4 regions of the Ruegeria sp. AG6 genome follow, and region 1 is predicted to be linked to each of the others. Evidence: riboswitches for the same ligand, from Rfam matches in the RefSeq annotation. Region 1 holds a riboswitch; each other region holds the start of a gene.

Evidence for each region. A riboswitch is a leader RNA that binds a small molecule or an ion and turns the genes downstream of it on or off. The one in region 1 is predicted to bind cobalamin.
Region 2: linked by a shared signal. The riboswitch ahead of ACR0I0_RS19365 (hypothetical protein) and the one ahead of ACR0I0_RS20225 (DUF4198 domain-containing protein) in region 1 are both predicted to bind cobalamin.
Region 3: linked by a shared signal. The riboswitch ahead of ACR0I0_RS09670 (DUF1636 family protein) and the one ahead of ACR0I0_RS20225 (DUF4198 domain-containing protein) in region 1 are both predicted to bind cobalamin.
Region 4: linked by a shared signal. The riboswitch ahead of ACR0I0_RS15065 (aromatic ring-hydroxylating oxygenase subunit alpha) and the one ahead of ACR0I0_RS20225 (DUF4198 domain-containing protein) in region 1 are both predicted to bind cobalamin.

What each region holds. Positions count from the first base shown of each region.
Region 1 covers NZ_JBQFYQ010000018.1:17,747-25,342, forward strand. The annotation lists gene ACR0I0_RS20210 (ABC transporter permease) at 1-200, opposite strand, end outside; gene ACR0I0_RS20215 (sugar ABC transporter substrate-binding protein) at 309-1,328, opposite strand; gene ACR0I0_RS20220 (ROK family transcriptional regulator) at 1,581-2,705, shown strand; cobalamin riboswitch at 2,827-3,026, shown strand; gene ACR0I0_RS20225 (DUF4198 domain-containing protein) at 3,159-3,944, shown strand; gene cbiM (cobalt transporter CbiM) at 3,951-4,562, shown strand; gene ACR0I0_RS20235 (cobalt ABC transporter permease) at 4,559-5,134, shown strand; gene cbiQ (cobalt ECF transporter T component CbiQ) at 5,134-5,913, shown strand; partial or broken gene ACR0I0_RS20245 (energy-coupling factor ABC transporter ATP-binding protein) at 5,979-6,560, shown strand; gene ACR0I0_RS20250 (hypothetical protein) at 6,665-6,877, opposite strand; gene ACR0I0_RS20255 (hypothetical protein) at 6,954-7,596, opposite strand, start outside.
Region 2 covers NZ_JBQFYQ010000015.1:5,308-12,903, reverse strand. The annotation lists gene rsgA (ribosome small subunit-dependent GTPase A) at 1-1,066, shown strand, start outside; gene ACR0I0_RS19370 (alpha/beta hydrolase family protein) at 1,106-1,939, opposite strand; cobalamin riboswitch at 2,097-2,317, shown strand; gene ACR0I0_RS19365 (hypothetical protein) at 2,409-2,816, shown strand; gene ACR0I0_RS19360 (protein-tyrosine phosphatase family protein) at 2,808-3,320, opposite strand; gene ACR0I0_RS19355 (DNA polymerase III subunit gamma/tau) at 3,492-5,255, shown strand; gene ACR0I0_RS19350 (YbaB/EbfC family nucleoid-associated protein) at 5,656-6,009, shown strand; gene recR (recombination mediator RecR) at 6,071-6,664, shown strand; gene ACR0I0_RS19340 (hypothetical protein) at 6,779-7,165, shown strand; gene ACR0I0_RS19335 (hypothetical protein) at 7,252-7,596, shown strand, end outside.
Region 3 covers NZ_JBQFYQ010000003.1:119,174-126,769, forward strand. The annotation lists gene ACR0I0_RS09650 (inositol monophosphatase family protein) at 1-135, shown strand, start outside; gene ACR0I0_RS09655 (FecCD family ABC transporter permease) at 159-1,169, opposite strand; gene ACR0I0_RS09660 (ABC transporter substrate-binding protein) at 1,171-2,121, opposite strand; gene ACR0I0_RS09665 (ABC transporter ATP-binding protein) at 2,138-2,911, opposite strand; gene ACR0I0_RS09670 (DUF1636 family protein) at 2,908-3,264, opposite strand; cobalamin riboswitch at 3,363-3,559, opposite strand; gene ACR0I0_RS09675 (D-lyxose/D-mannose family sugar isomerase) at 3,659-4,324, opposite strand; gene ACR0I0_RS09680 (carbohydrate kinase family protein) at 4,341-5,267, opposite strand; gene ACR0I0_RS09685 (glucokinase) at 5,299-6,357, opposite strand; partial or broken gene ACR0I0_RS09690 (GH1 family beta-glucosidase) at 6,334-7,596, opposite strand, start outside.
Region 4 covers NZ_JBQFYQ010000007.1:152,785-160,380, reverse strand. The annotation lists gene mtaB (tRNA (N(6)-L-threonylcarbamoyladenosine(37)-C(2))-methylthiotransferase MtaB) at 1-994, opposite strand, end outside; gene dapF (diaminopimelate epimerase) at 991-1,833, opposite strand; tRNA gene ACR0I0_RS15080 (tRNA-Lys) at 2,044-2,119, shown strand; gene ACR0I0_RS15075 (hypothetical protein) at 2,203-2,478, shown strand; gene ACR0I0_RS15070 (FAD-binding oxidoreductase) at 2,495-3,577, opposite strand; gene ACR0I0_RS15065 (aromatic ring-hydroxylating oxygenase subunit alpha) at 3,583-4,836, opposite strand; cobalamin riboswitch at 4,919-5,122, opposite strand; partial or broken gene ACR0I0_RS15060 (IS5/IS1182 family transposase) at 5,196-5,348, shown strand; gene ACR0I0_RS15055 (hypothetical protein) at 5,650-5,874, shown strand; gene ACR0I0_RS15050 (DUF3833 family protein) at 5,904-6,446, opposite strand; gene ACR0I0_RS15045 (DUF3833 domain-containing protein) at 6,443-7,060, opposite strand; gene ACR0I0_RS15040 (MFS transporter) at 7,057-7,596, opposite strand, start outside.

The DNA of each region.
Region 1 (7,596 bases):
AACTTGGAGCCCAGCAAAGCCCCGAAAATGACGATGGCAGCCACTAGAACGATCAGCGGCACCAGAGAGGGGTTCACATGCAAAAAATGCTGAACCGTTCCGACAAACCCGCGGTGGTGATCGTCAAATTCAGCAATCTGTTCCGGGCTGCCTTTTGCAGCGGCTTCGAAGTCGTCTGATCGTCGTGAAGTATCGGACATAAAGGTTCCCCCAAAGCGTCAGGTTACTGACGACTTTAGCAAGTTTTCGGGCGAATGGGTGGTTTGAAAAGCGGAAGGCCGCCCTCTGCGGCCCTCCGGGTGGTCAGGTTAACCCCAGCAGAGGTCCATGCCTTCTTTGACCGAGATCGACTCGACGCCTTCGGCAGGCTTGTCCGTTACAAGCGCCACGCCGGTGTCAAAGAAATCCTTGCCAGGCGTGTTTTCAGGCTTCACGCCTTCGTCCGCCCATTTCTTGACGGCCTCAACACCCAGCGATGCCATCAACAGCGGGTATTGCTGCGACGTCGCACCGATAACACCATCGGCAACGTTTTGGACACCCGGGCAGCCTCCGTCAACGGAAACGATGAGCACGTCATTTTCGCGCCCGATGGCTTTCAGCGCCTCGTAGGCACCTGCCGCGGCAGGTTCGTTGATGGTGTGAACAACGTTGATCGTGGGATCCTTGGCCAGAAGGTTTTCCATCGCGCGGCGACCACCTTCTTCGTTGCCGGCAGTGACATCACTTCCGACCAGTCGTGGGTCATCTTCATCACCGATTACGTTCGGGTCCGCCAGATCGACACCAAAGCCTTGCAGGAAACCCTGATTGCGCAGCACATCCACTGTCGGCTGACTGACGGCAAGATCCAGTGTCGCGATCTTGGCGTCGTTGGCCGCGTCGCCCAGCGTTGCTTTGGCCCATTGTCCAATCAGCAGCCCGGCAAGGAAATTGTCCGTGGCAAACGTTGCGTCAGCCGAGTCAATGGGTTCCAGCGGCGTATCCAGAGCGATAACCAGAACACCTGCATCCCGCGCCTGCTTCACGGCCGGAACGATGGATGATGTGTCCGAGGCCGTCAGCAGAATGCCCTTGGCGCCGTCCAGAATGCAGGTCTCAATGGCTTGCACCTGCGTTTCATGGTCACCGTCAACTTTGCCTGCAAAGGCTTTGAGCGTCATTCCCAGCTCTTCCGCCTTCGCTGTCGCACCTTCCTTCATTTTGACAAAGAACGGGTTGGTGTCTGTCTTGGTGATCAGACAAACGGTTTCGCCTTCCGCCATTGCACTGCCAGCCATGGCAGTAACCCCGAGCGCAGCAGCACCCGCAAGTCTTGCAAGTTTCATCGATTATCCTCCCAGTTTTTCCTGTGCCGTAAAGGGCACGAGGGCGATCAGGCAAAAACCCTGATCTCATAAGAAACAATCACAAGATTCGAAATTTGAGTCAATAAATAAATCACTCTTATTTATTATTGACAGGGCGGGCGGGCTTTCTCATTCTTCAGCAGGAAAGGGGTGGTCGTGCCGGAAAATTCATCTCGGAAAAATTCGATTGGCCTGCACGGGTCAGAGGTGCGCGGAACCAATCAAAGCGGGATGCGGGCCCGGAACGAACGGCTGGTGTTGTCGCTTGTCCGGCGTCATCAGGCTCTTGCTAAGTCCGAGATTGCGCGCATGACCGGACTGTCGGCGCAAACCGTTTCCGTCATCATGCGGCTGCTTGAGAAGGACGGTTTGCTTTTGCGCGGTGAGCCGGTCCGCGGGAAAGTCGGGCAACCTTCCGTTCCCATGCGCCTCAACCCGGATGGTGCGTTTTTCTTTGGGCTCAAGGTCGGGCGCCGCAGTACCGAGCTGGTATTGACTGACTTTGTCGGAAATGTGCGGCAACGCGAGCGGCGAACCTATGACTATCCAACGCCAAAAGCCACTTTGGAGTTTTCTATACAGAGTCTGGGGAAAATGATGTCATCCATGTCGCCCGAGGCCAAAGGCAGGATTGCGGGTCTTGGAATTGCCATGCCGTTCTACCTGTGGGACTGGGCCCAGACCCTTCAGGTTCCTCAGGAAGAAATGGACCCGTGGCGCGTATCAGACCTGAAGGCTGACCTGGCGCGTCGCCTCGATATGCCGGTTTTTCTGCAAAATGACGCCACTGCGGCTTGTGGGGCGGAATTGGTATTCGGTCCGGCCGATGGACCAAGGGATTTCCTGTACTTCTATATCGGGTTTTTTATTGGCGGCGGTGTGGTTCTCAATGGTGCGATCTTTTCCGGGCGTGGAAACTCGGGCGCAATCGGCCCCCTGCCTGTACCGGATGGTGCGGGTGGTGTCAGACCGCTTATCGACGTGGCCAGCCTGTATGTTCTCGAGCGTGCAATCACCACAGCAGGGGTAACGTCGCATTCCATTTGGGAAACGACCCAGCGTTGGGATGTGCCGAAAATTCAACTGGAAAACTGGTTGAAACGGACGGCAAGCGGGATTGCTTATGCGATTGTCTCATCCTGTAGCCTGATAGATTTCGAATGCGTGAAGATTGACGGCTGGATGCCGCAGGACATCAAGGCGCGTTTGGTTGAAATGGTCGAAGACAAACTGTCCGAGCTGAACCTGACCGGTCTCGAGCACCCCGTGGTGCTGGCAGGGACCGTGGGCCCGGATGCACGCTCACTGGGCGCGGCAAGCCTGCCATTGTCGGAAAGGTATCTTTCAGAAGCTTAGATGTGAAATCACCCTGTTGCCTTGGATATTTCACAAACCGGTTCACTCTCGCAAACTGCCGAGCTCATAATTTTCGATGGCCGTAACACATTTTCGTTGACGGAAGGCTGAGTTGTCTGGCAAGCCGCTCGGCATGTCCGGTTCCGGGGCTTGCTCTGGAATCAATAGGGAATGCGGTGCGGGCTCAGGCCCAATTCCGCAACTGCACCCGCAACTGTAAGCGGCGAGCAGGGCTGAAACGCCACTGGGGTTTGCCCCGGGAAGGCCAGTCCAATGCTTTGACCCGCAAGTCAGGATACCTGCCGGACATGTGTCCTCATAAGGGGCACTCCTAATCGGCGACGGGATGTGCGTCGTACCAGGATGCCTGAAAGGGTGATTTGGCGTTGAATGTCCCGTAGTCAAAACGAATTTCGCGCCGGGATTGGCGCGACGGGACAAGGACGACTGTTCATGAAAACGCTGCTCAGCGCAGCCGTTGCCGCGGTGGCTCTTCCCGCCATCGCAGATGCGCATTTTCTTTTGGAATACACTACCGATACCATGATCCAGAAACCGGGCGATGTGCCGGTCAAGCTGATTTTCTGGCATCCGTTCGAGAACGGCCACGTCATGGATCTTGAAAAGCCGCAGGAATTCTATGTGATCCACAACGGTGAAAAGACCGATTTGCTGGACACGTTGGAACCTATCCGGTTCACCGGCGGGGAAAACGAGGGCGTGGCGTTCAAAGGCAGTGTCCCGGTCAAACGGTCGGGCGACTATGTGCTGGTGACGGTTCCTCAGCCTTATTACGAGGAATCCGAAGACATCTATATCCAACAGCTCACCAAAGCCTTCCTGAACCGCAACGAATTGCCGACCGACTGGATGAATCCCGTAGGTTTGCCGACCGAGATTATCCCGCTGAACAAGCCGACCAACATCATCGCGGGTTCGACTTTCACGGGCCGTGTGCTGGCTGATGGTCAGCCGGTTGCGGGGGTCGAAATCGAGATCGAGTACATGGCCGCCGAGCCCGACATGGAAAGTTCGGCCGCTTCTACACCGAAAGTCTCTCCGATGCCGGGTGGTGCGGTGGTCGCCATATCTGACGACAACGGGTATTTCTCGTTCGGCGTTCCAAATGCCGGTTACTGGGGTTTCGCAGCACTTGGTTCCGGTCCGGCAACCGAACATGAGGGCAAAGAACTCAGCCAGGATGCGGTCATCTGGATTCGCTCCTGGGATCTGGAGTAACCCAAGATGCACATCGTCGACGGAGCCCTTTCCAACCCGGTTGTAATTGGCGGCGCCATAGCCGCCGCGGGCGGGATCGCCATGGGTCTCAGGTCTCTGGATCTTGATCGCATCCCCACTGCGGGCGTGCTGTCAGCCAGTTTCTTCGTGGCATCGTTGATCCACGTACCCATTGGTCCGTCGTCGGTCCATCTGATCCTCAACGGCATGGCCGGGCTGCTGCTTGGTTGGGTCGCATTCCCGGCTTTGTTCGTCGGGCTTTTGCTACAGGCGGTCTTTTTCGGCTTTGGCGGGTTGACGGTGTTGGGGATCAACACCGTCAACATCGCCTTTCCAGCTGTGGTGGCCGGAATGTTGTTCGGTCGTCTGATCGCGCGTGGAACGCCTTTGCAAGGTGCGATTTGGGGGGGCGTCGGCGGCGCATTTGCCATAGCGGCGACAACCGGCATGGTCGCGTTTTCCCTGGCGCTGTCGGGGGATGAATTTCTGCCTGCCGCCAGGCTTGTTTTCTTCGCCCATATTCCTGTCATGGCCATTGAGGCGATTTTGACCGGGTTCGCCGTGTTGTTGGCACGCAAGGTCAAGCCCGAGCTGTTTATAAGGGAAGCAGCCACATGAAGCATCTGGTTGTCATATTGGCCGCGTGCTGCGCACCTGTGCCTGCCCTGGCGCACAAGGTCATAGCCGGCGTTTTCGAGTCGGGAGACATCATCGAGGGCGAAATCGGCTTTTCCAACGGCGACATGGCAAGCGGCACCGAGGTCATTGTTACCGGCCTGGATGGGGCCGAGCTGGGTCGATCGGTCACGGATGCGGACGGTTTCTTTGTCTACACGCCGACCTTGGCCGTGGCGCACACCTTCTTTGCCGACCTTGGCGCCGGGCATGTGGCCGAAGTCACGATGCCTGCCGAAGATGTCGCGCGGATCATGGGCGTTGCTGTGGCAGAAAACGGTGACTTATCTTCGGCTGCTGTGACGCAGGCCAGCGGTTCGGCGACGTCTCTCAGCGCCGAAGAACAGCAGGTTATCGCCAAGGCCATACGTGACGAATTGCGCTCGCTCAGGCGCGAGATTGCGGCCTATCGCGAACAGAACGACCTGCAAACCATCCTTGGCGGGATCGGGTACATCGTTGGTCTGTTTGGTCTGGGTTTTTACATGGCGGCCCGCCGCAAGCTGGCGTCCTGATGGCACACGTTCTGGGGCACAAGGAAAAAACACTGTCCGAAGCCGGTGGCGGGCCAGAAGGTCTGATCAGCCTGCTGGATCCCCGGATGCGGATCGTCATGGCAGTTGTATTTGCAGTCGTGACCGTGGCGCTGTCATCCCTCGGCGCGCTTTGCGCGGCGCTGACAGTGTCGCTTTCGCTTCTGATAGTTTCACGTCTTCCGCGGCGAAAGACGTTGAAGCGAATGGCCATGATGGATGGGTTCATTCTGTTCATGCTGGTCCTGTTGCCCTTTTCCATGCCCGGGGATCCGATGTTCACGCTTTGGGGATTCCCCGCAAGCTGGCAGGGATTTTGGAAAGCGGTCGAGATTGCCTTGACCGCCAATGCCGTGATCCTGTCCCTGATGGTTTTGGTCGGGACGATGGAGCCGGTCACACTGGGCCACGCCCTGCATCGTCTGCGGTGCCCGGAAAAGCTGGTTTACCTGCTGATGTTCACGATCCGTTATATCGAGGTCTTGCGCGAAGAATACCTGCGGCTGCGGGCCGCCATGAAGGTACGTGGTTTTCGGCCAGCAACAAACTGGCACACATATCGCAGCTTTGGCTACCTTGTGGGTATGATGCTTGTGCGCGCGATCGAAAGATCGGAACGCATCCTGGCCGCGATGAAGTGCCGCGGGTTTTCCGGGCGTATGCCGTTGCTTCAGGAATTTGCCCTGACCCGCGCGGACATTGTGTTTGCGGCTGGTTTCAGCGGTCTCTGCCTGGGTCTGATCATTCTGGAATTCGCATGACACTGATCGCGCTTGAAGACATCTGTTTTTCCTACCCCGGCCAGCCACCCGTTCTGGACGGGGCAAGCCTGAGCCTGAGCGCGGGGCAGCGCCTGTCCCTGACAGGCCCGAACGGAGCGGGGAAATCGACGCTCCTGCGGATTTTGCTTGGGTTGCAGCGCCCGTGTTCGGGCACCGTCACCGTTTTTGGTCAGCAACGCGTGGAAGAGGCTGATTTCCATGAGGTCCGCCGCCGGGTGGGGCTTGTATTTCAGGATGCGGACGATCAGCTGTTCTGCCCGACCGTCGCCGAAGACGTCGCTTTTGGCCCGCTCAATCTGGGCAAGACCCGTGACGAGGCACTTGCCATCGTCGACAAAGTTCTGGGCGATCTGGACCTGATGCATCTGAAGAACCGCATTACCCACAAATTGTCAGGCGGTGAAAAACGGCTGGTGACCCTGGCGACGGTTCTGGCGATGGAACCCGAAGTGCTGTTGCTGGACGAACCGACGAATGCGTTGGATACAAAAAACGAAGCGCGCCTTCTGGAAATTCTGCGCGCGTTGCCACAGGCGATTTTGCTTGTCAGTCATTCGCCGACATTCCGCTTGGAACTGGCGCCCGATGAACTGGATCTTCGCGACGGGAAGCTGGTGCCGGTCTGACCTGTTCTCGTGGCAACCGGACATGGTGGTTTCAGATATGCAATCATACCGCCTGAGCCACGCCATGAAACGGAAAGCGAACCTTGTGCGTCGTCAGGCCTTGGCTATGTGCGCCTGCGGCTCATCAGCCCATATTTGACCGCCCATGCCCCAAAGGATCCACGTCTGCGCCTGTCCTGTTTCACAGGTTGCCTGGATTGCGCACCGCCTTTGCGGTTGAATTCGAACACGTCGATTATCCGCTCGGCGCAGCCACAGGCTTCGCCCATGCCGACTTTGGCGAAATAGAATTTCTCGAAACGTTCGGGGTTCTGCATGGCTGACCTCCTGAAGGCATTGAACCCCATGATGGGCGCATTGCCAAATCACTTTCCTGCGTTTCAGGCAGCCGTGCTATGGCGCGGCGAACTCGCTTCCAGTCCAGACATTGTCCAGTTGATTGAAGACCGGTGAAGTAATGAGCATTTCTGCGGAATATAGCAGTTGCAGCTCATCCGCAAACCGCGTGACGCCCGGCACAAGCCCGGTGATGTTGCGCCATTCCGCCCAGGTTCCGGGATTTGACAGACTGTTCGGATTGCCGGGATCAGCGGGCTGGTGCCACCCGGCGGCGTTCAGCAGTGGTGTGAGCGCAAAGCGCGCATCATTGCTGTCGACTTCGGTACAGGCAGCGGCATCGCATTCCCAACTTGTCCAGTTCGCCGCCGCGATGGTTCCGGCGATCGGTGCGGCGGCGTCGATGACCCGAACCATAACTTCGAACCCGCCACCAGCCGTCGGACGGCTGAGCGACAAAGGGTCTGTCGCCACGGCGTGCAAAGCCGCTGTTGGCGCCAGGCTGAGTGTACGACCGATCAGAGCCAGCTGCGCAGAGCCGTCTGTTGCGGGTGCAGACCCCGCAGCAGGCAGGATCCTGACAGGTGTCAAAATCGGAACCGCGCCACCACGGATCGTGATTTCCTGCACCGCATTGTCAAATGCCGGAACAAAGTCGCTACGGATCGTATAGGTCAACGGGAAGCTGGGTTGTTGTGGC
Region 2 (7,596 bases), on a different contig from region 1:
CCATCCGTCGGGAGTGCTGTTTCTGACGACAGGCAAACCAATGTTTCTTGCACTTTCGGACCTGGGATGGTCCTCTCACTTTGCCGCGCAACACGCGGCTTATCCTTCCTGCACGCCTTTTCGCATCACTTCCGTTCATCGGGACCGCCTGATAGGGCTTAACCCTGACGGCGAAGTCCCGTTACTGACCCCCGATCAAACGACCGGCAGCTATGCTGTTGGCGATTGGGTTCTCGCCGATGACGACAAACGCGTGCGCCATTTGCTCGACCGGCGCAGCCTGCTGCACCGACGCGCCGCGGGTACAGGCGCCGCGACGCAACTGATCGCAGCCAATGTCGATGTGCTGTTCATCGTCAGCTCGTGCAATGCCGATTTCAAACTGCCCCGGCTGGAACGATATCTGGCGCTCGCGCATCAGGCCGGGTGTTACCCGGTCGTTGTTCTGACGAAGGCCGACAAATCGGCGGACCCCGACAGTTTCTCGGGGCAGGTGCAATCTCTGGATCCGTTCCTGACGGTTCTGGCGATCAACGCGCTGGACCCGGCAGAGGTTGAAAAGGTTCTGTCCTGGTGCCCCAAAAGCCAGACCGGAGCGCTGGTTGGATCGTCGGGCGTTGGCAAGACGACACTTGCCAATACCATGACCGATCAGGATCTCGCCACCTCGGACATTCGCGAGGATGACGCGCGGGGCCGGCACACGACGACCGCACGCGCATTGCACCGGATGCGCAACGGTGGCTGGTTGATCGATACACCCGGAATGCGCGCGTTGCGCCTGCTGGACGCTCGGGACGGGATCGACGACGTTTTCTCGGACCTTGCCGAGTTGAGCCGGGACTGCCGTTTTTCGGATTGCCAGCACAGCTCCGAGCCCGGATGTGCCGTGCAAAAGGCAATAAGCCACGGCACGCTTGATCCGGCTCGATTGGACCGGTGGCGCAAGCTTCGGCGCGAAGATCAGCGCAATTCTGAAACCGTCGCGCAGTCCCGGGCGCGGGACAAAGCGTTCGGCAAGATGGTCCGTGGCGTCATGAAGGAAAAGAAACTTCGCAACCGGTGATCGTTGGGCGGTGCCCGGCCCGTCCTGCGCCGCGTCTGATCAAGCGATCAGTCGCGGCCAAACCGCTGCATTGCGCCGGGCAAATGCTCCGATATGACCAACCTCGGGCAACCCGAAATCGGCAGGGCTCAGCAGGTGGCGGTTGGCATCGGGGCCGTAAAGATCCGCAAGCCGCCAAACCGCTTCCGGCGGCACCATCTGGTCGTCCTCGAAGGTGAACAAATCCACGGGCGTTCCAGAATCCTTCCACTGCGCCGCAGGTAACTCATGCCCGATTTCAGGCACATAGTTCAAAGGCGCCGTACACCATTTGCGCCACTGCCAATAGACCGATGCCGGCAGATCCGAGCCGAACCCGATCGCCTTTCCGGGAAGGTAGCCAAGGGCTCGGGCCAAAAGCGGGGCATGACCATACCAGAACAATCCTGCCAAACCACGATAGGGCCATGGATGGTCGCTTAGGGTTACCAGCCCCGAACACACACAGATCATGCGATCAATCAGATCGATATCCGGCTGCACAGGCCCCAACATCGCGCCGATCGAATGGCCGATGGTCCAATGCTGCGAATCGGGAAACCGTCTGCGCATTTCTGCCCGTGCCGCGGGCATGTCGATCAAGGCCCAATCCGCCATGGTCGCACGCGAATCTTTCAGGCGGCCGGTCAAGGAATGCCCGTAATCGCGATAGTCATAGGTCAGGCAGGCCATACCCTGCTCGGCAGCAAGCCATCGTGCGAAATGACGGTAATAATCGCGCGGCACACCCGTTGCACTGTTCAGCACGACGACGATTTCGGGCGAAGACAGCGGGCTGTACAACCGGGCAGACAGTGTTTTCTGCCCGGACGGAAAGCGAAATTCTTCGGTCATTACCGTTTGCTCTGTGTCCAACATGATCTCTGGCTTTGCGCTTGGTAAATCCGGTTTCCGAACCTCAACGCCCTCGACACTATGCATGAACCAACACCGTATCCAGCATGACCAAGCGTCCGGTCAAAAGATCGGCTTGACTCGATGCGTGCTCAAACGCTAGCGGTTGTGTGATGGTTTCCGGCCTCCACAAGGGGTCGGGATGAAAAGGGAACACGGTGCGGTAATGTCTGGTCATGCAGGCAACAACCAAATCCGCGACTGCCCCCGCAACTGTAAGCGGTAAGCGATGCCGAAACACCACTGGCCCAAAGGCTGGGAAGGTCGGCAAAGCGATGACCCGCAAGTCAGGAGACCTGCCATCGGAAACGAAACCGAAACTCGGGCGGGGTGTCCGGGCAGGTCCTGACGGCATCACGCTGTCCCACCTGTCCCAAATATCCTGTCCACCAAGCGCGGAGGGCGCAGGATGATCTGGAAGACAAAGACACATGAATTCAGTGCAACAGTATGTCAGCGGACGGGCAAAACCTGTCCCGCTTTGGCGCGGCTGGCGCGCTCGATATCCGAAGCCATGGCCCAGGCGACCTCGGCCACAAGTGACGATTTCGAGATTGAGGGCAGCAGCGCGCTGTCACATTGCAGCGAAGGATGTCATGCAATTTTCCGCGCGCAATCAGACCGCATTCGTGTCTTTTGCGGGACGCAGCCCGAAACCGCGATTGAGCCGCTGAACGGCTATGCCGACCTGATCTTCGGAAACACGTTCAGTGCGATGCCATCCGGCGTCGTGAAAACCCTACCCTGCGCGATGATCGAAGTTTCTACGATCCGGCCTCGAAAACCTGCTTGCGCGCCCGCGCAGATTTCAATCTGAGTCCAGACTGACCTGTGCCTGGGCACGCCGAGAGGCCCAGGCCAGTTGCGCATCCGTTTCGACGGCGCAAGGGCGCACCGCCCGCAATCGTTGCAGCGCCGTGTCCGCGCCTTCGCCGCATTCGACCATCAGCCGCAGGACAATCATACCTGACCTGCCACAGCCCCCGCGGCAGTGTACCAATACGCGACCTCCGCCGGACAGCGCGTGCCGGGCCGCGGCGCTGACGGACGGCCACGCGTCATCAATCGCTTTTGTCGGCGCTCCGAAATCTTCGATCGGCAGGTGAACCCATCGGCTGGCGCGGCTTTGAATATCGCTTCCAAATTCCTGCGCCCCGTCCTGAAGCATTTCGACATCCGTCGTCATCGAAACAACAAGCCCCGGCTGCCACGCTGCGATCATATCCAGATCGCTGGAGTAATCTCCGCCGCGTCCGGGCATCGAGGTCAGCGCCAGCGTTCCGCCACCGACTTGCAGGGCATAGATCACCAACTGCGACATGAATCCTGTCCTCCCCAAAGAACTCTTTACAAAAATGAGCCATTAAATCCGCTGATGCAGTTTAGTGCGAAAGCGACTCGTTTCTAAATCAAAAATCATCGCGCCACGCTGTGGACGCGGGCAACGGTGGCCACTACGCTGTGCCCAAGCACCGAATCCCAACGAGAAGACATGACAGACAGCTCCAGCCCCGCCTATCAGGTTCTCGCCCGCAAGTATCGCCCGGAAACCTTTGCCGATCTGGTGGGTCAGGATGCCATGGTGCGCACCCTGAAAAACGCGTTCGCGGCCGACCGGATCGCGCAGGCCTTCATCATGACCGGCATTCGCGGCACCGGCAAAACCACGACCGCAAGGATCATCGCCAAGGGCATGAACTGCATCGGACCCGACGGAACCGGTGGCCCCACGACCGAACCCTGCGGTCAGTGTGAACATTGTGTCGCCATCATGGAAGGCCGCCATGTCGACGTGATGGAGATGGACGCCGCCAGCCGTACGGGCGTCAACGACATCCGCGAGATCATTGACAGTGTCCGCTATCGCGCCGCCAGCGCGCGTTACAAGATTTACATCATCGACGAGGTTCATATGCTCTCGACCAGCGCGTTCAACGCGCTGCTCAAGACGTTGGAAGAACCGCCCGCGCATGTGAAGTTCATCTTCGCAACCACTGAAATCCGCAAAGTCCCTGTCACTGTGCTGTCCCGCTGCCAGCGTTTCGACCTGCGCCGGATCGAACCCGAAGACATGATTGGCCTGCTGCGCAAGATCGCCGAAGCGGAAAACGCCCAGATCGCCGAAGACGCGCTGGCGCTGATCACCCGAGCAGCGGAAGGATCGGCCCGGGATGCGACCTCGTTGCTGGATCAGGCGATTTCGCATGGGGCTGGCGAGACGACCGCCGATCAGGTCCGTGCAATGCTTGGACTGGCAGACCGTGGCCGGGTTCTGGACCTTATGGATATGATCCTGCGCGGCGATGCCGCCGGAGCACTTACCGAGTTGAGCGGCCAATACGCCGAAGGCGCAGACCCGCTGGCGGTGCTGCGCGATCTGGCCGAGATCACGCATTGGGTGTCCGTCGTGAAGATCACGCCTGACGCGGCGCAGGATCCGACGGTTTCTCCGGATGAACGGACCCGGGGCCAACACATGGCCGAGGCTCTGCCGATGCGGGTTCTGACCCGGATGTGGCAAATGCTGCTGAAGGCGCTCGAGGAAGTCTCGGCTGCGCCCAACGCCATGATGGCCGCTGAAATGGCCGTTATTCGCCTGACCCATGTGGCGGATTTGCCCAGCCCCGAAGAGCTGATCAAACGGTTGCAAGATGCCCCGCCACCACCGCCGGGCGGGCCCAATGGCGGCGTTTCGATATCCCGACCGGGCGCCGGTCCGGCGCCGGCTGGCGCGACCCATCCACCTGCCTACGCGCCGTCCCCTCGCGGTTCCGGTGGCGCACCGGTTGCAGCCCTGGCGCAGGATGCCCAGACGGCCCTTGCCCATTACCCGACCTTCGACCACGTGGTGGAACTGATCCGGACCAATCGCGACGTAAAGTTGCTGGTCGAGGTGGAAAACGGCGTGCGCCTCGTCTCCTATCAACCCGGACGAATCGAATTCACACCCGCCACCCAGGCACCGGCGGATCTGGCGCCACGACTGGGCACTGCCTTGCAACGCTGGACAGGAAATCGGTGGGCTGTCTCGATCGTCTCGGACGGAGAAGCCCCCACGATTGCAGAAGTCAGGGATGAGGCCGAGCTCGCACTGAAATCCGAGGCCGAACAACATCCTTTGGTGCAGGCGGTATTGGCGCAATTCCCAAAGGCGAAAATCACTAGGATCGAAACGCCGGAGCAACGCGCCGCCAAGGTCGAGACCGAAGCGCTTCCCGAGGTGGAAGACGAGTGGGACCCGTTCGAGGAAGACTGACCCCGCGGCCCGTCACCCCCCGTTTCAAACGAAGCTGACCGAGGTTTCGATCGAACACATCCGCCCGCATGTCTCAGATCGTTTGTTGCGACACCGGCCAGCGGAAGGCGGCCCGTGACAATTCTGATCCGGATGCCGCGTAGCCATTCGAACCGCGCCCAGATTTTCTTTGCCCTGTGTGATCAGTCTCGGCAGCAGACCATATGCGCGCCAAGGACGATCTGCGCTTGCCGGGCCTGCTGGCAAATATGGTGTCGCAGATGGTTAGCACGTTCCTGCTGACGCCTGCGCTGATCAACATGCCGACCGGAACGGATGAGCCTCCGACCGGCGGGAGAACCCTTGTGCCATGTCGCTGCTGCCCGTATCTAGAGCGCAAACGGAGACACAGGAGAATACTATGCTGAAAGGACTCGGCGGGCTTGGCGGTCTGGGCGACATGGCCAAGATGATGAAATCCGCGCAGGACCTGCAAACCAAGATGACCGAAATGCAGGAAGAGCTGAACAACATGATGGTTGTCGGCGAATCCGGTGCAGGCCTGGTCAAGGCAACGGCGACGGCCAAGGGTGAACTCAAAGGTCTGGATATCGACCCTTCCATCTTCAACGGCGATGACAAGGAAGTGGTCGAAGACCTGATCCTGGCCGCCATCAAGGATGCGCAGACCAAGGCAACCGAACGTTCGCAGGCTGAAATGGCCAAGCTGACCGAAAGCATGGGCCTGCCCAAAGACATCAAGCTGCCGTTCTGAGCTTTATCTTTTCCCAAATACTCCCGCCGGAGGCTCCCTCCGGCGCAATGCAGGATTGGCCATGAGTTCGAACAGCGACATCGACAACCTGATCGACCTGATGGCCAAACTGCCGGGTCTGGGCCCGCGCTCGGCCCGCCGCGCGGTTCTGCACCTGATCCGAAAACGCGCCCTGCTGCTGACGCCCCTGTCTGATGCCATGCAGCAAGTCGCCGTGACCGCCCGCGAATGCCTGAATTGCGGCAATGTGGGCACCACCGATATCTGTGACATCTGCAATAGCGAGGCCCGAGCGACCGGCGAGCTGTGCGTGGTCGAAGACGTCGCCGACCTCTGGGCGATGGAGCGTGCCGGAGTATTCAAAGGGCGCTATCACGTTCTGGGCGGCACGCTGTCGGCGCTGGACGGAGTCGGCCCCGACGAGCTGCGCATTCCCCGCCTCAAGGACCGGGTTGTGGCCGAAGGAATTTCCGAAGTCATCCTGGCGCTGAACGCCACCGTCGATGGCCAGACCACCGCCCACTACATCGCCGATCAGCTTGAGGGACAGGTCCGCCTGACTTCGCTGGCGCAGGGTGTGCCGATTGGCGGCGAACTGGATTATCTGGACGACGGGACGATCACGGCCGCGCTGCGGGCGCGGAAGGAACTGTAGCTCTAACTTACCGGTTCTTTTTTCGCGAGGCCTTTGCGCTAGGCGGCGCCAGCGCAACGCACGATACACGCTCAAGTATCGCGGTAACTAGCTTGACAGCTGTACAGTTATTGGATGAGTTTCTTTCTGTTAATTCCACGGATTATCAAACACGATGAAACACTTAGCGTTTTTTTTGCAATTGTTGGTGCTTTCGCCTCGCCTATTGCCGCTGAAACTCTCTACTTATTCGAAGACACGCACGATTTACCGCCGCCATACAAACAATGGTGGAGCGCAATTCCAGAAGACAAAAGGTATGATGAACAAACACACAGGCACGTCTATGTTCGCGGTGAAGGTAAGTATGGCGATTTTTTCGGCGTTCTATACGTTGATTGCATTAACCCTGAATACTCCGAATGGTTTGCTGTCGGAGGATCGCTGAATTCAGAAGACGTTCCAAACCAGGCAATTGTTAACCTGAGACTTGAGATCTGTTCCAACGGCGAGGAGACCTGACACGGCCCGCGGGAAATAAATGGATTGTCTAACTTCTACAACAATTTACAATGCCATGAATAGATTGTCTGATTTGTGGATATGCTATGACCCGCCTTCTCGCCCTCGCCTTCGCCGCTTTGACAGCCACCTCCGCCCTAGCCCAAGACCTCATCGACAAGGGCTTTGTCGACGGCTGGAACATCATGATGGACCCCGCGCTTGGCAACGGGTGCCTGATCCAGACGGTGTATCAGGATCTCTCGGTGGTGCGGCTGGGCTATGATGCCTTGGGCAATCGTGGGTATTTCGCCGTGTACAACAAGGCATGGGGCGACATTAAACAGGGTGAGAGTTATCCGATCCGCTTTGATCTGGACGGCAAAAGCTATGATGCGACGGCCATCGGGTTCAACGAACGCGACGTGCCGGGCGCAACCGTGTTTTTCACT
Region 3 (7,596 bases), on a different contig from region 1:
ATCACGGCTGCTGGCGGAGTGATGACCGATTGGCACGGGCATGCGTTGGCCCTCGATTCAGATGGCGCGGTCGTTTCCGCCGCAACCCCTGAACTGCATGCTGAACTGCTTGACCTCATCAATGCTGAGAAATGACAGTGTTGCGCAACCTTGGAAAACTAGCTTCCGCGATCAGATTTGAACAAATACAAAAAGACAAAAAGTGATCCTATTGACGTTGTGACGATTCCGACGGGCAACTCCTGCGGGGCCAGAAGAAGGCGTGACAAGATATCGGACAATGTCAGCAGAATCGCGCCCACGATCGCCGAGACGATCAGCAGGTTTCGGTGCAGAGTACCGGCGATGCCGCGTGCAATATGAGGCACCATCAGCCCGACAAAGCCGATGACACCGGCAACTGAAACGAAACTGGCCGTCGCCAAAGCGGCAACGAAAAACATGCTGAACCGCAGACCTTGAACGGGAATACCCAGTGACGAGGCTGTGAAATCCCCGGTCAGCAGCGCGTCAAGCCACCGACTGCGATAAAGTGAATAGCTCAGGATCAGGCCCAGTCCGATCAGGACAAGCGGGAATGTTTCCCATCTTGCCAGTCCCAGGCCGCCAAGCATCCAGAATATCACCGAATGAGCCGCGCGATTGTCGCCAGAGAAAATAAGGTAGTTGGTGATTGCGGAAAACAGAAAGGACACCGCCAGGCCAGCCAGGATCAGTTTTTCGGGTGCGCTCGTACGCAAGCCCTGAACCAGCGCCAGAACAATGCCGGACGCGATCAGGCCACCGCAAAATGCTGCCAGCGGCAACGTCCAGATTCCCAGGACATCCCCTGTGACGGTGATCACCAGAACGGCGCCGGCAGCAGCACCCGAGGACAGACCGAACAGAAACGGATCTGCCAGATCGTTTCGCGTCGTTGTTTGCAGAACGACACCAACGACGCCCAGACCCGCACCAATCACGGCGGCAAACAGGGCGCGGGGCAGGCGAAGGTCGAAGACGATCCGGTGCAAGGGCGACATGTCTCCTTCCACCATACCGGTTCCGAGGCCGATTGCCGAAAAGACTTCGCGCACGGGGATTGGGGTGGTCCCATAGACGATCGACAACAGCAAAAGGGCGGTCAGAACAACCGCCCCCAGCACTATCAAACGGCCCAATTGGACCATATCAGTTGGTCTCCGGGTGCATCGCCTGTGCCATCTTCTCGATCGCCTCGATATTTGCCGGGCCGGGAGTCAGCTCTTCGTAACGCAGGCCAATCCAGCGCTCGTTCTTTACCGCGTCCGTTTGTGACATCACCGGGTGATCCTTGAGGAACTGGAAAGTGTCCTCTGCGCCGTTGCCGGACTGATAGTCGAGCAGCACCAGAAATTCCGGGTTAGCCGCTGCCACAGCTTCCCACGACGTGCGGCCCCAGCTGGTATCCAGATCATGAGTTACGTTCTCACCGCCAGCGGCTGCGATCATCGCATCGGGAATGGCGAACTTGCCGGCGGTAAACGGAGCATCGGCCGGTCCGTCCAACAGGAATACCCGCGGCTTTTCCAGATCGGCTGTTTTTGCTTGAATGGCGGACAACTTGTCCTTCCAGCCGGCAACCAGCGCCTCGGCCTTGTCTTCGACCTGCATGACCTTGCCCAGGCGCAGAACGTCATCAAACAACAGGTTCATGCTGGCTTCGGGGCGATCCTCGTCCAGATGCACGCAGCTTTCGGTCAGGATCATGGTCTTGATACCAAAGGGTTCCAGCGTGTCGGGCGTGACATCTCCGCCGGGTTTCATGCCATAGTACCAACCGGCAAAAAACAGATCAGGTTCGACGGCCACAAGGTTTTCAATCGTCGGGTACTTGGGGGCAAGCTCTGGGATGTCGCCGCGCTGAGCATCAAAGTCAGGGCTGGTTTTGTACCAGCCCGAAATCCCGGTAAGTCCCACGATCTTGTCCTGAAGGCCGAGTGCAAAGGCCATATCCGCCATGTTCATATCATGTACGACCAGACGTTCCGGCGCCGAGTCAAAAACCAGCGGTTCGCCGCAATTGTCCACGGTGACGGCTTCCGCTGCCACGCCACCTGCGAAGCCAGCGAAGACAACCACCGGCCAGAGTTTCTGCATCATATGTAAGTTCCTGTTATTATGACAATTTCCGTTTTCGGATGTCCAGTGCGGGGATCATGCGGCCTTCGTGCTGAAAGCACAGATAATCCACGCCGAATGTCTCACTTACCCGGTCTGGGGTCAGAACTTCGCCAACAGGCCCGAACCCCGTCAGGCGCGTGGCTTTCATCAACGCCACATGGGTGGCGAATTCCGGGATCATGACCAGATCATGGACGATCATGACGACCGTTACCCCCAGATCAGCGACCAGAGACAGCATGTGCCCCTTGGCATCGGGGTCCAGATGGTTGGTTGGCTCGTCCAGAAACAGCAAGGACGGGTTCTGGGCCAGAGCGCGCGCGATGTGCGCGCGCTGACGTTCTCCGCCGGACAGTTGACCCATCGTTTTGTTGGCAAAATGCAACAGCTCGGTCGTCGTCAGCACCCGTTCAAGATCAGCCCTGTGCTGAGTCACCGAACGTTCGCCCTGAATCGGGATTTGCCCCAGCGCAACGTAGTCTTGCAGGCGCATCCGCCCGTCGGGCATTTCCTGCTGCCCGACCACAGCAATGGAGCGGGCACGTTGGCGGGCGGACAGGGTCCGAAGGCTTTGTCCTTCTATCCAAACATCGCCCAACGCAATCCGTTCAATCCCGCACAGCAGTTTCAGCAGAGTGGTTTTGCCGGCGCCGTTCGGCCCGGCGATTGCCAGAATTGATCCTTCTTCCAGACGAAAGGACACATCCTGCAACAGGATGTCGCCATTGAGAGCGTAGTATCCCAAATTCTCTGCAATCAGAAAACTCATGATGACCCCCCGAAAGGTAAAGCGGGAATTCGCGATAAGGTCTTTGCGAAAAGGGCAGGGGGGCGGTCCGAGGCACTGGTCCAGCCGTCGTCGCTGTCGCCGAACTGGATCGCAAATTCGACCAAGGCAGACAGATCGCGGGATGTCGTGATATCGCCAAACAGGTACTGCGCTTTGCCCGGGGCCTGAAATCCGACGGTCATGGCCCGTTCACAACCTGCCATGCAGGCCACCATTCGGGTTTCAAAACCGTCAGGCAACCGGGCATCCAGCGCGTCTTGTGCGGCTTCGGCAGACATCGTCCCCTGACATGTTGAACAGATCAGAACGTAGTGATCAGAATAGCAGGTCATTGCCTTCTCCGTCGTTTGCCAGATGCAAACAGAGGGCACATACCCGGATATTACGCAAACGCGCCATCAAGCCTCCTTCCGAGACGCCCCGCCTCGGGTTGGTTCATAGTGTGATGGCAGGTCTCCTGACTTGCGGGTCGTTGCTTGGCCGACCTTCCCAACCCTTTTGGGTCAGTGGTGAAGTGGCGTCGCTCACCGCTTACAGTTGCGGGGGCAGTCACGGACTTGGCACATTCCAGCGCCGCACCGTGTTCCCATTTTCATCTCTTACGGAACCATCCCGCTCAGCTAGTCCGGCTACGCCTGACTTGTCAAGCGGCAGGCGAAAGGGTGGTGGACGGAATTGCAACGGTTGAGCCAGCGATCCTGCTGCGCCAGCCCGGACCGAACGGTGTCAATAGTCTGATACAAGAAGAAAATCCGGTTCGGTATCTTCCTCAATCTTTGAAAACCGTGGGATTGGCTTTTCAAACACATTGTCCGTTCGGTCGTCATTCACGGTCGATACCTCGCCAATAAGGCAATCACCGCGCTCGGCCCAGAAAGCGTGCCAGATGCCGGGCATCAGAGTTACGCTTTGCCCCGGCTTCAGCCGCAAGTGCTCTTCGGGTTGCAAGGTTACAGGGCAGGCATCGCTTGGGACCGTCACCGGGTTGTCGCGGTCGACGCCACCGTTTGGATCCGACGCATGGATTTCCAGAACGAGATCGCCGCCGCCCCGGTTGATGATGTCTTCTGCCTTGATGATATGCCGGTGCATCGGAGAAAGCTGATTTTCTTTCGAGATCAACAGTTTTTCCGCATAGAGCATCCCGCGCCCGGATTTCAGATCCTTCGCCTCACCATTGCGCAAAGTGAATAGAAACAGTCCAAGTTCATCAAAACGGCCCTGGGCGTAATCGGTAATGTCCCATCCCAGCCCGCGACTGCGGATCGTTTCGGCCAGAGGGCTGCGCATTTTCTCGGGCGACCAATCCGCAAAGGGTGGCAACGCGGCACCGAAGGACTGAATGAACGCCTGTGCCCGGGTCTTGATACGGTTGATTTCGGATCGTTTCATCATGCCGTCCCACAGATCAAAGTTCGTGCGCCCAGGGGGGTTCTGCCCCGGCTCGGGAAACGGTCACGGCCGCCACGTCAGCGCCCAGTTCCATGGCTGCTTGCAGGCTTTCAACCGTCAATCCGCGCAGACCTGACTTGGTCAGATGCCCTGCGCGGCTGAGCTCGGTCAGAACGCCGGCGTTGAACGTGTCACCTGCGCCGATCGTATCGACCACTTCAACGGGCTTCACAGGAACCGAAACTTCGGAACCATCCGCCAGGTAACCGTGCGCCCCGTCACTGCCGCGCGTGACGATGACAACGGAAGGACCCGCCTGCAACAGCACAGACGCCTTTGCGGCTTCGGATTCAGCGCCCGGAATGATCCAGTCCAGGTCCTCGTCTGAAACCTTGACGATATCCGCACGCGAGATCATGCGGTTCAAACGCGTCCGAAACCGGGTTTGATCCTTGATGAAATCCGGGCGAATATTCGGGTCCAGCATCACCGCACGGTCGGAACCGTGGCGGTCCAGAAGGGCGGCATATGCATCTGCGCAAGGTTCACACGCAAGGCTGATTCCGCCGAGATACAGGGCAGAGACAGCGGGAAGCTGATCGGGCATGTCCTCGGGCAGCAACATCCGGCCTGCGGTGTTTTCATCAACAAAGCTGTAAGACGCGTGTCCATCCGAGAGCTGCACAAAGGCAAGCGTGGTAGGGCGGTCCGAGATGATGACATGTGTCGTGTCCACATGGCTCGCTTTCAGCGCATCGATCAGTTGCTGGCCGAACATGTCCGATGACAAACCTGTCAGCATCCCAACCGGAACACCCAGACGTCCCATCGCGACGGCTGTGTTCAGAACTGCACCACCAGTATGTGGCACAAAACCAATTGCGCCCGACGCGGTCGGTTCTGAAATCATATCTATCAGCGCTTCACCACAGCACAGAATCATGTCTTGGTCCTTCTTGGTACAGAGAATTCGGTCAGTCTGGTTGCTGTCTCAGCGCGTTCTTGCAGAAGTTGTTTGCGCCGATGATCCCGAACTCTGCCTGTTCAGACACGTAGAGGTTCAGGGAACGGCGCAAATCGCTGAAGCGGCCGCCGCCGTTGAACGCATCCTTGAAACTGTCACTGAATAGCCAGCGGTTTTTCTCGGCAACGCCGCCGACGAGGAAAACGCCTCCCTCTGGCATCAAGGTGACCGCCAGATCACCCATCAAAGCACCCAGATGGGTGGTAAAAATCTGCGCGGCTTTTTCGGCGACCAGATCGGTACCGTTGCGGGCATCGTTCAGAATTTCCTTTGCAGAGCGCGCCTGAGACCGCGCCTGACCGGCTGCCAATTCAACCGCCTGATACAGGATCGGCAGGCCGGTTCCGCTCAGGAACATTTCTGCTTCCAGCGCCAGGCTGTCGCCAAAGAAACAGCCCGGTGCGATGCGACGTGCCGCCTCAAAGATCTCAACTTCGTCGCGATGGCGCGGGTACAGGCCCACGTGCCCGCCTTCGCCGGAGACCGTGTGATACCTGCCTTCGGAAAAAAGCAAAGCACCAACGCCAAGCCCGGTTCCGGGCCCTACAACCAGCCGTGTGCCTGCGGGCGGCGCCTCCTGACCCTGCAAGACCGCAACATCCGACCGAGTCACCTCGGCCACTGACCACGCCGCAGCGGTGAAATCATTTATGACAAAAGTGCGCTCTGCTCCTGTTGCTTTCGTCAGCTCGGTTTCCGAAAGATCCAGGTTCGCGTTGGTCAACTGAATCGTTCCGTCCCTGACCGGCCCGGCTCCGGCTGCTACGACGGCCTGTGGGTTGGTTCCGATCTCGTCCCTGAGGTCATGGAACGCCTCGAGCAGATCTTCCAATGTCCCCGTCGGGTGTTTCCGAAGATCTGCCAATTCTCCGTTCGTAACAACGCCCAGACGTGTGTTCGTACCGCCGATATCCGCAACCAGGTTCCAATGCTCATGCACGGCACCGAATGGTTGCGCTAACGGCTGAGAGACACTCTGACCCCCGGACAGGGCGGATTTCAGCGCCATGAAAGACGCTTTGGGCGTTCTCGCAAGTGTTTCGAAATCCACGTCCACCAGTCCAAACCTCTTCTCGTACCCGAAGGCCCATTCATAATTGTCCAGCAGCGACCAGACAAAATAGCCATCCACCGGAACACCTTGTGCCAAAGCGTCCAGTACGGCCGCAAGGTGCTTGTCGAGATAATCGATACGATCATCGTCCTGCACTCGCTCCTCACTCGCCATACCGTTTTCGGTGATATAGATTGGCAGGGCGCCCGTATAGTCTTTCCTTGCTCTGACAAGAAAGCGGGTTAGGGCAGAGGGATCGATTTCCCATCCCATCTGCGTTTTGGGTAACGGTCCGGTAACCTCTTGCAGGCTGGGCCAAGCGGTGTCCGCCGGGGCTATCAACTTTCGGGTATAGTAGTTCAACCCGCACCAATCGACTTGTGTGCCGATGGTTTCAAAGTCGTTCTGCCAGCCCTTGGGCAAGTGCGGCTCCAACCCCTCCAGGGCTATTTGGGGATATTCCTTGTTGAAAACACCGCCAAGGAAGAACCGGTTGTAGATCGCATCGTAGCGATCTGCCGCAAGCCGCGCATCTGCGCTGTCATCCGCGGGCTCGGACCATTCGAGGTTGAACACGGCACCCAGATTGCTCATCCCAAGACTGCGCATGGTCTGAATGGCCCGCCCGTGGGCCAACAAAACGTGATGCATCGCCCGGGCCGCGGCGCGGATATCGCGCAGACCGGGCGCATGGTGGCCTTCAAAATGGCTCAGCCAACTGACGCACCAGGGTTCGTTGATCGGCGCGGCACTGAACATCCGGTCTCCGATCCGACCCATGATGACCTGTGTATAATCCGCGAACCAATCCGCGATGTCGCGATTGCACCATCCCCCCTGATCCGCAAGCGCTGACGGCAATTCCCAATGATAAAGCGTCACACAGGGGCGGATACCGCGCTCCAGCAGGGCGTCCGCCAATCGGTCATAATAATCCAACCCTGCCTGATTGACCTGACCACGCCCGTCCGGCAGTACGCGTGCCCAGCTGGTTGAAAAACGATAACAGTCAAACCCGGCCTCGCGCACCAGATCGAAATCCTGCTCGAACCGGTTCAAGTGATCGCAGGCGACGTCTCCGTTTTCCCCGCGCACCACGTTGCCTGGCGACGCCGCAAAGGTATCCCAATGAGTTCGCCCCGCCCCGCCCTGTGCGTGGCCTTCAATCTGGTACGCAGAAGTGGCAACACCAAA
Region 4 (7,596 bases), on a different contig from region 1:
CTTCACGCTTGGAATAGGGGAAGACATGCAGCCAAGTCAGGTCGCAGTCGCTGATCAGCTTCAGCGAGTTTTCGAAATGCGCTTCGGACTCGGTCGGGAAGCCTGCGATGATATCCGCACCAAAGGTCATGTCGGGGCGCAGCTTGCGTGCCTCTTCGGTAAAGCGGATGGCGTCGTCGCGCAGATGGCGGCGTTTCATGCGCTTTAGAATCAGATCGTCGCCGTGCTGAAGCGACAGGTGCAGATGCGGCATCAGGCGCGGCTCGGTTGCGATGGCCTGCATCAGATTCTCGTCCACCTCGATCGAATCGATCGAGCTGATGCGCAGGCGCGGCAGGTCGGGCACCAGCTTGAGGATGCGCATGACAAGATCGCCCAGTTTGGGGCTTGCGGGCAGGTCGGCGCCCCAGGATGTCAGATCGACCCCGGTCAGCACGACCTCGTTATAGCCCTTGTCGACAAGCCGCTTGATCTGATCCACCACCACACCGGCCGGCACGCTGCGCGAGTTGCCCCGGCCATAGGGAATGATGCAGAAGGTACAGCGGTGGTCACAACCGTTCTGGACCTGCACATAGGCGCGCGAGCGGGTGCCGAATCCGTCGATCAGATGGCCGGCCGTTTCGGTGACCGACATGATGTCATCCACCTGCACCGCCTCGGTCTGACCGATGAAATCAGTCGCCATGCCTTGCCAGGTCTCGGGCTGCATCTTTTCAGTGTTACCGATGACCGCATCGACCTCGTCCATCTGCGCAAAGGTTTCGGGCTCGGTCTGGGCGGCACAGCCTGTGACGATCAGGCGGGCATTCGGATTCTCGCGCCGTAGCTTGCGGATTTCCTGCCGGGCCTTGCGCACGGCCTCAGCCGTCACGGCGCATGTGTTCACCACCACAGCGTCTGTCAGACCGGCCTGTTGCGACAGTTCTTTCATCGCCTCAGTTTCATAGGCATTCAGGCGGCAGCCCAACGTGGTGAACTTGGGCGGGTTCATCCCAGCGACCTCAGAAATTCAGGCGTCAGAGTGCCAGAGAAAACGTGACATGTCGGGCCGGTCATCCAGACACCATCGTCGCGCCAGTCGACCCAAAGCGTGCCACCATCCAAATCAATCCGCGCCTTGCGCCCGGTCAGCCCCCGTCGCGCGGCAGCCACGGCCGTTGCACAGGACGAAGACCCAGATGCCAGAGTGATGCCTACTCCGCGCTCCCAGACGCGCATACGGATGTGATCCGGGCCAATGACCTGGGCCACCTGGACATTAGTGCGTTCGGGATAAAGCGGGTGGTATTCGTAACGCGCGCCGAATTCTGCCAACGGGATCGCTTCGGCGTTGTCAACGAAGAACGTGCAATGCGGGTTTCCCATTCCCGTTGCCGTCGGGGTGCCTTCGATCGGCAATTCCAGCGTGTCCATCTCTTCTGCAAGAGGAACTTCGCGCCAGTCCAGCTGCGGGTGCCCCATGTTGACCGAGGTGAGCCCATCGCCGGCATCCCGCGCATGAAGGGTTCCCCGTTCCGTGGTGAGCTTGAGGGCAGAGCGACCCGTCTCATCCATAAGCAACCGTGCAATACAGCGGGTGGCGTTGCCGCAGGCGGCAGAAGTTGATCCATCGGAATTGTAGAACACCAGATGCGCGTCGGCTTCACCCTTTTCGATAACGGCCAACTGATCGAATCCCACTCCAAATTGCCGATGCCCGATTCCCCGGGCCAGCGTCGGCGTGATCGGGGCCTCCTGTGCGCGTGCGTCAACAATGACAAAGTCATTGCCCAGCCCGTGCATCTTTATGAAGGGCAGTCCGGTGTCGAGTCTCTGTTGCATGGCGGGCATATAACGTCGGTCCGAACATGAATCCACCCTGTCGCGAAGATTCCTCAAAAAAGGGGTTGACCCTCCAGCGCCACCTGCCTAATTAGGCCGCCTATCGGGTTGCCGGAAACACGCGTTGTTACGGCGAAACGAGGCGCAAAATAAGGGCTTGAACCCGGTCGGGGAATTGCCGTAAAGAGCGCCACGGATCAACAGATCCAACAAAAGAGTGGGCCGTTAGCTCAGTTGGTAGAGCAACTGACTTTTAATCAGTGGGTCGCAGGTTCGAATCCTGCACGGCTCACCACTTTTTTCCATGGACTATGATCTTGGCTTACAGCGAACTGCTTGTGTTTGGCCCAGCTGTGAACGACGGTCGAAGCCACGGGCTTGATCGAGGTGCCGGACACGCTTTGTGCCATCCAACACGACCTCGGCGGAACAAATCTCGAATTCGGCCAGCATGGTATCAAGCGGGATGCGATGGAAGAGGTCCACGCCTCGCACATGTCGAAACCCAGAGCAGACGGGCAGCTGGTTCTGCGTGAAGATGACAAAGTTCTGAAAGTGCCGGACATCCGGCGACCCAATCTGGCCCGGATTCTGCAACGGGCAGAAAAAACGCGCCGAAAGCCGCAGCGGGTGTCAGCCACGCTGCGGCTTTGATCGGGATGCGAAGCACCTAAACCTCGACTTCGACCTTGCCGATCGGGTTCGAGCAGCAGGCCAGAATGTACCCCGCGTCGATGTCGTCTTCCGAGATCCCTCCGTTGTGGACCATGTGGACCTCGCCAGCAGTTTTCTTGACCTTGCAGGTACCGCACACGCCGAAGGTACAGCCTGACGGAATGTTCAGGCCAACCGAGCGGGCGGCGGCAAGCACCGTGTCGGTCTCGGCAACCTTGGCCGTTACGCCCGAGGTCGCGAACAGGATTTCGGCGCTGCTGTCGTCGTCCAGAACAACGTCATCCAACTCGGGCTGATCCGCCTCGGTTTCCACCGGCGCGCCGAAGCTTTCCTGATAATAGTTGTCCATATCAAAACCAAGACCGGCCAGCGCGTCGCGCACCGCTTGCATGAAGGGCTCGGGACCGCAGCAATAGACTTCGCGCTCAAGGTAATCCGGCGCCATCAGGCCCAGCATCAATTGGTTGAACTGACCCTGATATCCCGTCCATGGGCGGTAGCGGTCCGGCTCTTCCACAACGAATTTCAGGTCCAAACCATCCGTGCGGCTGGCCATCTGTTCCAAGCGCTGGCGGAAGATAATCTCGGATGGCCGCTTGGCGCAGTTGATGAAGACAACGTCCAGATCGCGGCCTTCGTCCCACATGCAGGTGGTCATTGACATCATCGGTGTGATGCCTGAGCCAGCCGAGATAAACAGGAACTTGCGCGCATCGCTCAGTGCGTTGGTGAACAGGCCCGCAGGCCCAACGGCCTTGAGCCGCATGCCGGGTTGAAGATTGTCCAGCATCCAGCGCGTGCCGATACTGTCGGGTTGCGCTTTGGCGGTGATGGTGATCGACCGCGGCCGCGATGGCGACGATGAGATTGTGTAGGTGCGATACACGACTCCCCCGGGCTGGCCGGGCGCCGGAATCTCGAGCGTCAGGAACTGACCGGGGTGATAGGCGAACTGCGCCCCCGAGGGGGCTCGGAACGAAAAGCTGGCGGTGTTCGGCATCTCGGGCACGACCGAGACACATTCCAGCATCTCTCCATCCTGCCAAACGGCTGATGAAAGCGTGTCCAGATCTTTCATCAGACTTACTCCGCCGCCATGTAGTCAGGGGTCAGGCGGGCCGACACTGTGCTGCAATACCAATCCACGAATTGCAGTACGCCGGATTCCTGAATGGCTGAATACGGGCCGGGCACATAGGCCGGGCTGTTGATGCCCTGCTGGTTGTCCTCGACCACCTGACGGTCTTCGTCATTCGTGGCGACCCAGACTTCGGTCAGGCGTTTCACGTCGTAGTCAACGCCTTCAACCGCATCCTTGTTGACCAGCCATTTGGTCGTGACCTCGGTCTCTGTCGGGCTGATCGGCGTAACACGGAAAACAATCGAGTGATCGGCAAGAAAGTGGTTCCACGTGGTCGGATAGTGGAACTTCAAAAGCGATCCCGCATCCGCAAAGGGCGACCGGCCCAACCAGCGGCGCACGGCGGATTTCCTGTCCATCGTATAGCTCTCGGCGCCTTCTTTCAGCGGCATCCGCGCCAGACGGAATTGGCCGTCCTCGTGCAGATAGAACTGCGATGGCATACCCGCTGACTGGCACCTGTCGAAATGGGCTTGCATATAGGCTGGGGTTTCACCGCCTTCGATCCCCGTCACGCCCGGATCATCAGGGAAGGTCCGGCACAGCGCAGGGTGGTTGCCGCCGCAGTGATAGCACTCGCGATTGTTTTCCCAGACCAGTTTCCAGTTGCCGTTCTCGATGATCGAGCTTTCGAATGCGACCTTGGCATTCGCAAGATCATGCGGCTCAAGATACGGGCGCGCGATATTGGCAAACGTGTCAAAATCCGGGGCGACATCCGCCAGACAGATATAGACCAACCCGGCAAGCTCGCGGCAATGAACCGTCTTCAAACCATGCTGTCTGGGATCAAACTCCGGCCCCATGTCGCGGGCCCACAGCAAAGAGCCGTCAAGCTCGTAGGTCCATTGGTGATACGGGCAAACCAGCTTCGGCGCGTTGCCTTTTGCTGCCTTGCATATGATCGAGCCGCGATGGCGGCAGGTGTTGTGAAACGCCCGGATCTGGTTGTCGGCGCCGCGCACGATGATCACGCGATAGGCACCCACGTTGTACGTTACATAGTCGCCGGCTTTCACCAGTTCACAGGCCGGAATGGCAAAGAGCCATTCGCGATAGTGGATGGTTTCCAGGTCGGTCTGAAAGATCTCGGGGTCGGTGTAAAAGGCCCGTTCCAGAGCATAGCCCGGGATTCGACGCGCCAACAGGTTTTGGACATTGTTCACTTCTGGCTCTCCTGCCGCGCCCCGCGGCATTGCTTGGGCAGATGACAGGGAGGAACCGTCCGGAGGCGCGCGAGGACCACGTCCGAAACCCGTGTCCCCACCGCCACCCGCGGTTTGACATATCTGCAAGGCTGGTTTCCGGACTTGAAAGGGGCTTGCACCCGGTTGCGACACCTTCCCGGGATCCTCGTCCCAGTGGTTGATTGTCGAACCTGACCTTCCTTACCGTTGCGGGGGCAGCGCCGGAATTCCACCGGCTTCCCAATTCTCCGCGGTCTGAGAATCAAACAGCGGCACCTCACGATGGCAGCCTACTTTCTACCTGCTTGGGCGCTGAAATGCTTGCGACATTTCCGGTTTCAAAACAGACATGGAAATTTTCCGGTTGAGTGGACGGCGCCGGGATCACGGTCCTTGGCACAGGGGCATGGCAAGCCCGCCAGCACGGCGTTCTGCAGGGGCCAGTGGGCTTTGCGATGGATGCGGCCACGTCTGACATCCGCGCCGTCAAATTGTCCCCCAGCCGTGACAGCGAAGGCCCGGCTGCTCTGCTCAGAAACGAAACGCTGCACGTCGCCTGAGCATGGCTGGAAAAGAGAGAGTCAGGCCAAGTGAAGGAGGTTTGCAGCAAACCCTTTTGGGTGAAGTTGATCCGTTTGGGATAGTGCTGGCTTGCCATGAGGCAGGTGAAGAAGGCGAATATCCGTCATGCGAGAGTTGTCAGTCCATCCTGTCAACGGACGGTAGAAAACCTCATTTTGTCCATAAAAAATTGTCTTTTTCGGGAAAAACCATTACGTTTTCCGAAAATGGTGGAAAACACCGGAGGCAGTAAGAGAGCAGATGCCAAAACCGAAAACAGGTGTTTTGCGGACAACAGTTCCTTCGCGCCTCATGGGAAAACGGGATGGTCTGTTTTTCCTCTGGGGGCAGATAGAACGCGCGCGCTTGAAGGTCGAGGGCGGCGAACGCGCCGAGGGCGCAGCCTCGGACGGGCCAAGGGCAAACACGGCCGGTGAGGTCAAGGGATCGACGACAGCATTGGTGGACGAGTTTATTTTCTACTGACTTTTGTGATGAAACCGGGCCTGACGGCCCTATTTCTTCTCGAAGAACAGGATGACTTCACCCAGACGGACGCCATAGCGTGAGACATACGCGCGGTTCAGCAGACGGTCGTCATCCAGCAGCCACATCCAGTCGTCGAATTTGACACGCATGGTCCCGTCCTTGATCGGCAGGTCGATCTTGTATTTCCAGTTGAACGTATCCCCGCGTTCAATCCCGCTGGCGGTGCCCAGCACGCCAGGCGCCGTACCGGTCCACGTATCCTCTCCGGTTTTGGTCAATGTCCAGATGCGTTGTTCCGTCGCGCCATCGTCGTAGACGAAGTCTTCGACCAGGGTCAGGGTTTCGCCGTCCCATGTTCCGTCGATATCAACCGTGAATCTGCGGGGGATATTTCCCAGAACATCCTGAAACTGACCGTAGGCCACTGTTTTACCCTCAAAAAACTCTTCCAGGTTCAACTGCCGGTCCGACAGAAACGTTTTTGGTACCTTCGGTTTGCTGGAGCAGGCCGCCAGAAGTGTAAGGCTTGCGATGGCAATGCAGGCGATGAAAGAGCGAAAGGTGATCATTGCAACGGCTTCCCTTCCAAAGTCGCGTCATACCCGTTTGACCCACTTGGATGCATCGGTTTCGATCTGGGGCTTGGACGCATTGTGGCGATCAGTTCCGCGACCTTGACGCCAAACTTGCGCATCTCGGACCGATTCATGATGACGCCGGTTTCTGTCAGGTACATCCAATCGGTGACATCCAGTGTGTGTCCACCAGCGTCATCTGGCAGAATGATACGATAGGTCAGTTTTACCGTGGACCCCGAGATAATGCCCCGACCTTCGCCCACGATATCATCCGCCATTGCCGTGAATGTGTTGCCAGTTCCCAGCGTCAGGTACCATTTGCGGGTCATCTGTTTTCCGTTGGAATAGGTGAAGTACTCGGTCAGCGTGCCCGAGTTGCCTTGCCATTCGCCGGACATGCGCGCGACAAAGCTGTTCGACATTTTGCCGTTGGGGCCATAGATCAGGCCTTCGGACAAGATCTCTCCGTTCAGGTGTTTTTTCAGCGAAAAATTTGGCCCGGTGCCACTGTAATCGGACGGCGATTGCGCGCGAAAGCTCAGCAGCCTTGCACGGATGAAGACGGCGGTCAGAAGGACCAGAAGGATGATGCTGAAAGCGTTCATTTGCTTGTGACCTCGGTGGGCAGGGTCAACACCATCCCGAACGCTCCGACTTTCAGGATGCAGGGCAGCACCGCATAGGCAAGATTGAGTGTATCCAGAGCCTGTGCTGAATTGGTTTGACCGGGGGTGAAACCGCTGCGTTCCAGCAGCGGCAGAGTGAAAAAGGCAGCCAGGGCGAGGCCCAGTTTGCCAGCGAAGGACCAGATGCCAAACGCGGCTGATGCGTTCAGCCCGGCCCGGGTAAGGACGATCGAGAACATCGCAGGCAACACGACCATATCCGCGCCCAACGCCGCGCCCGAGGCGAGACAGATCATTGCAAAACCCGCAAGGTTTCCTGAACTCAGTGTGGCAGCGCCGATAAAGCCGGCGATCGAGAGCGGCATGGCGATAATCAGAGTCTGTTTCGGGCCAATTTTGTTACTGAGCTTTGCCCACAGCGGAACGCTCGCGCCTGCGCTCAGGAAGAACAGGATCAACAAAGGACCCGCCTTGCCCGGCAGTTGCAGCCGGTCTTCCACAAAAAACAGAAACAG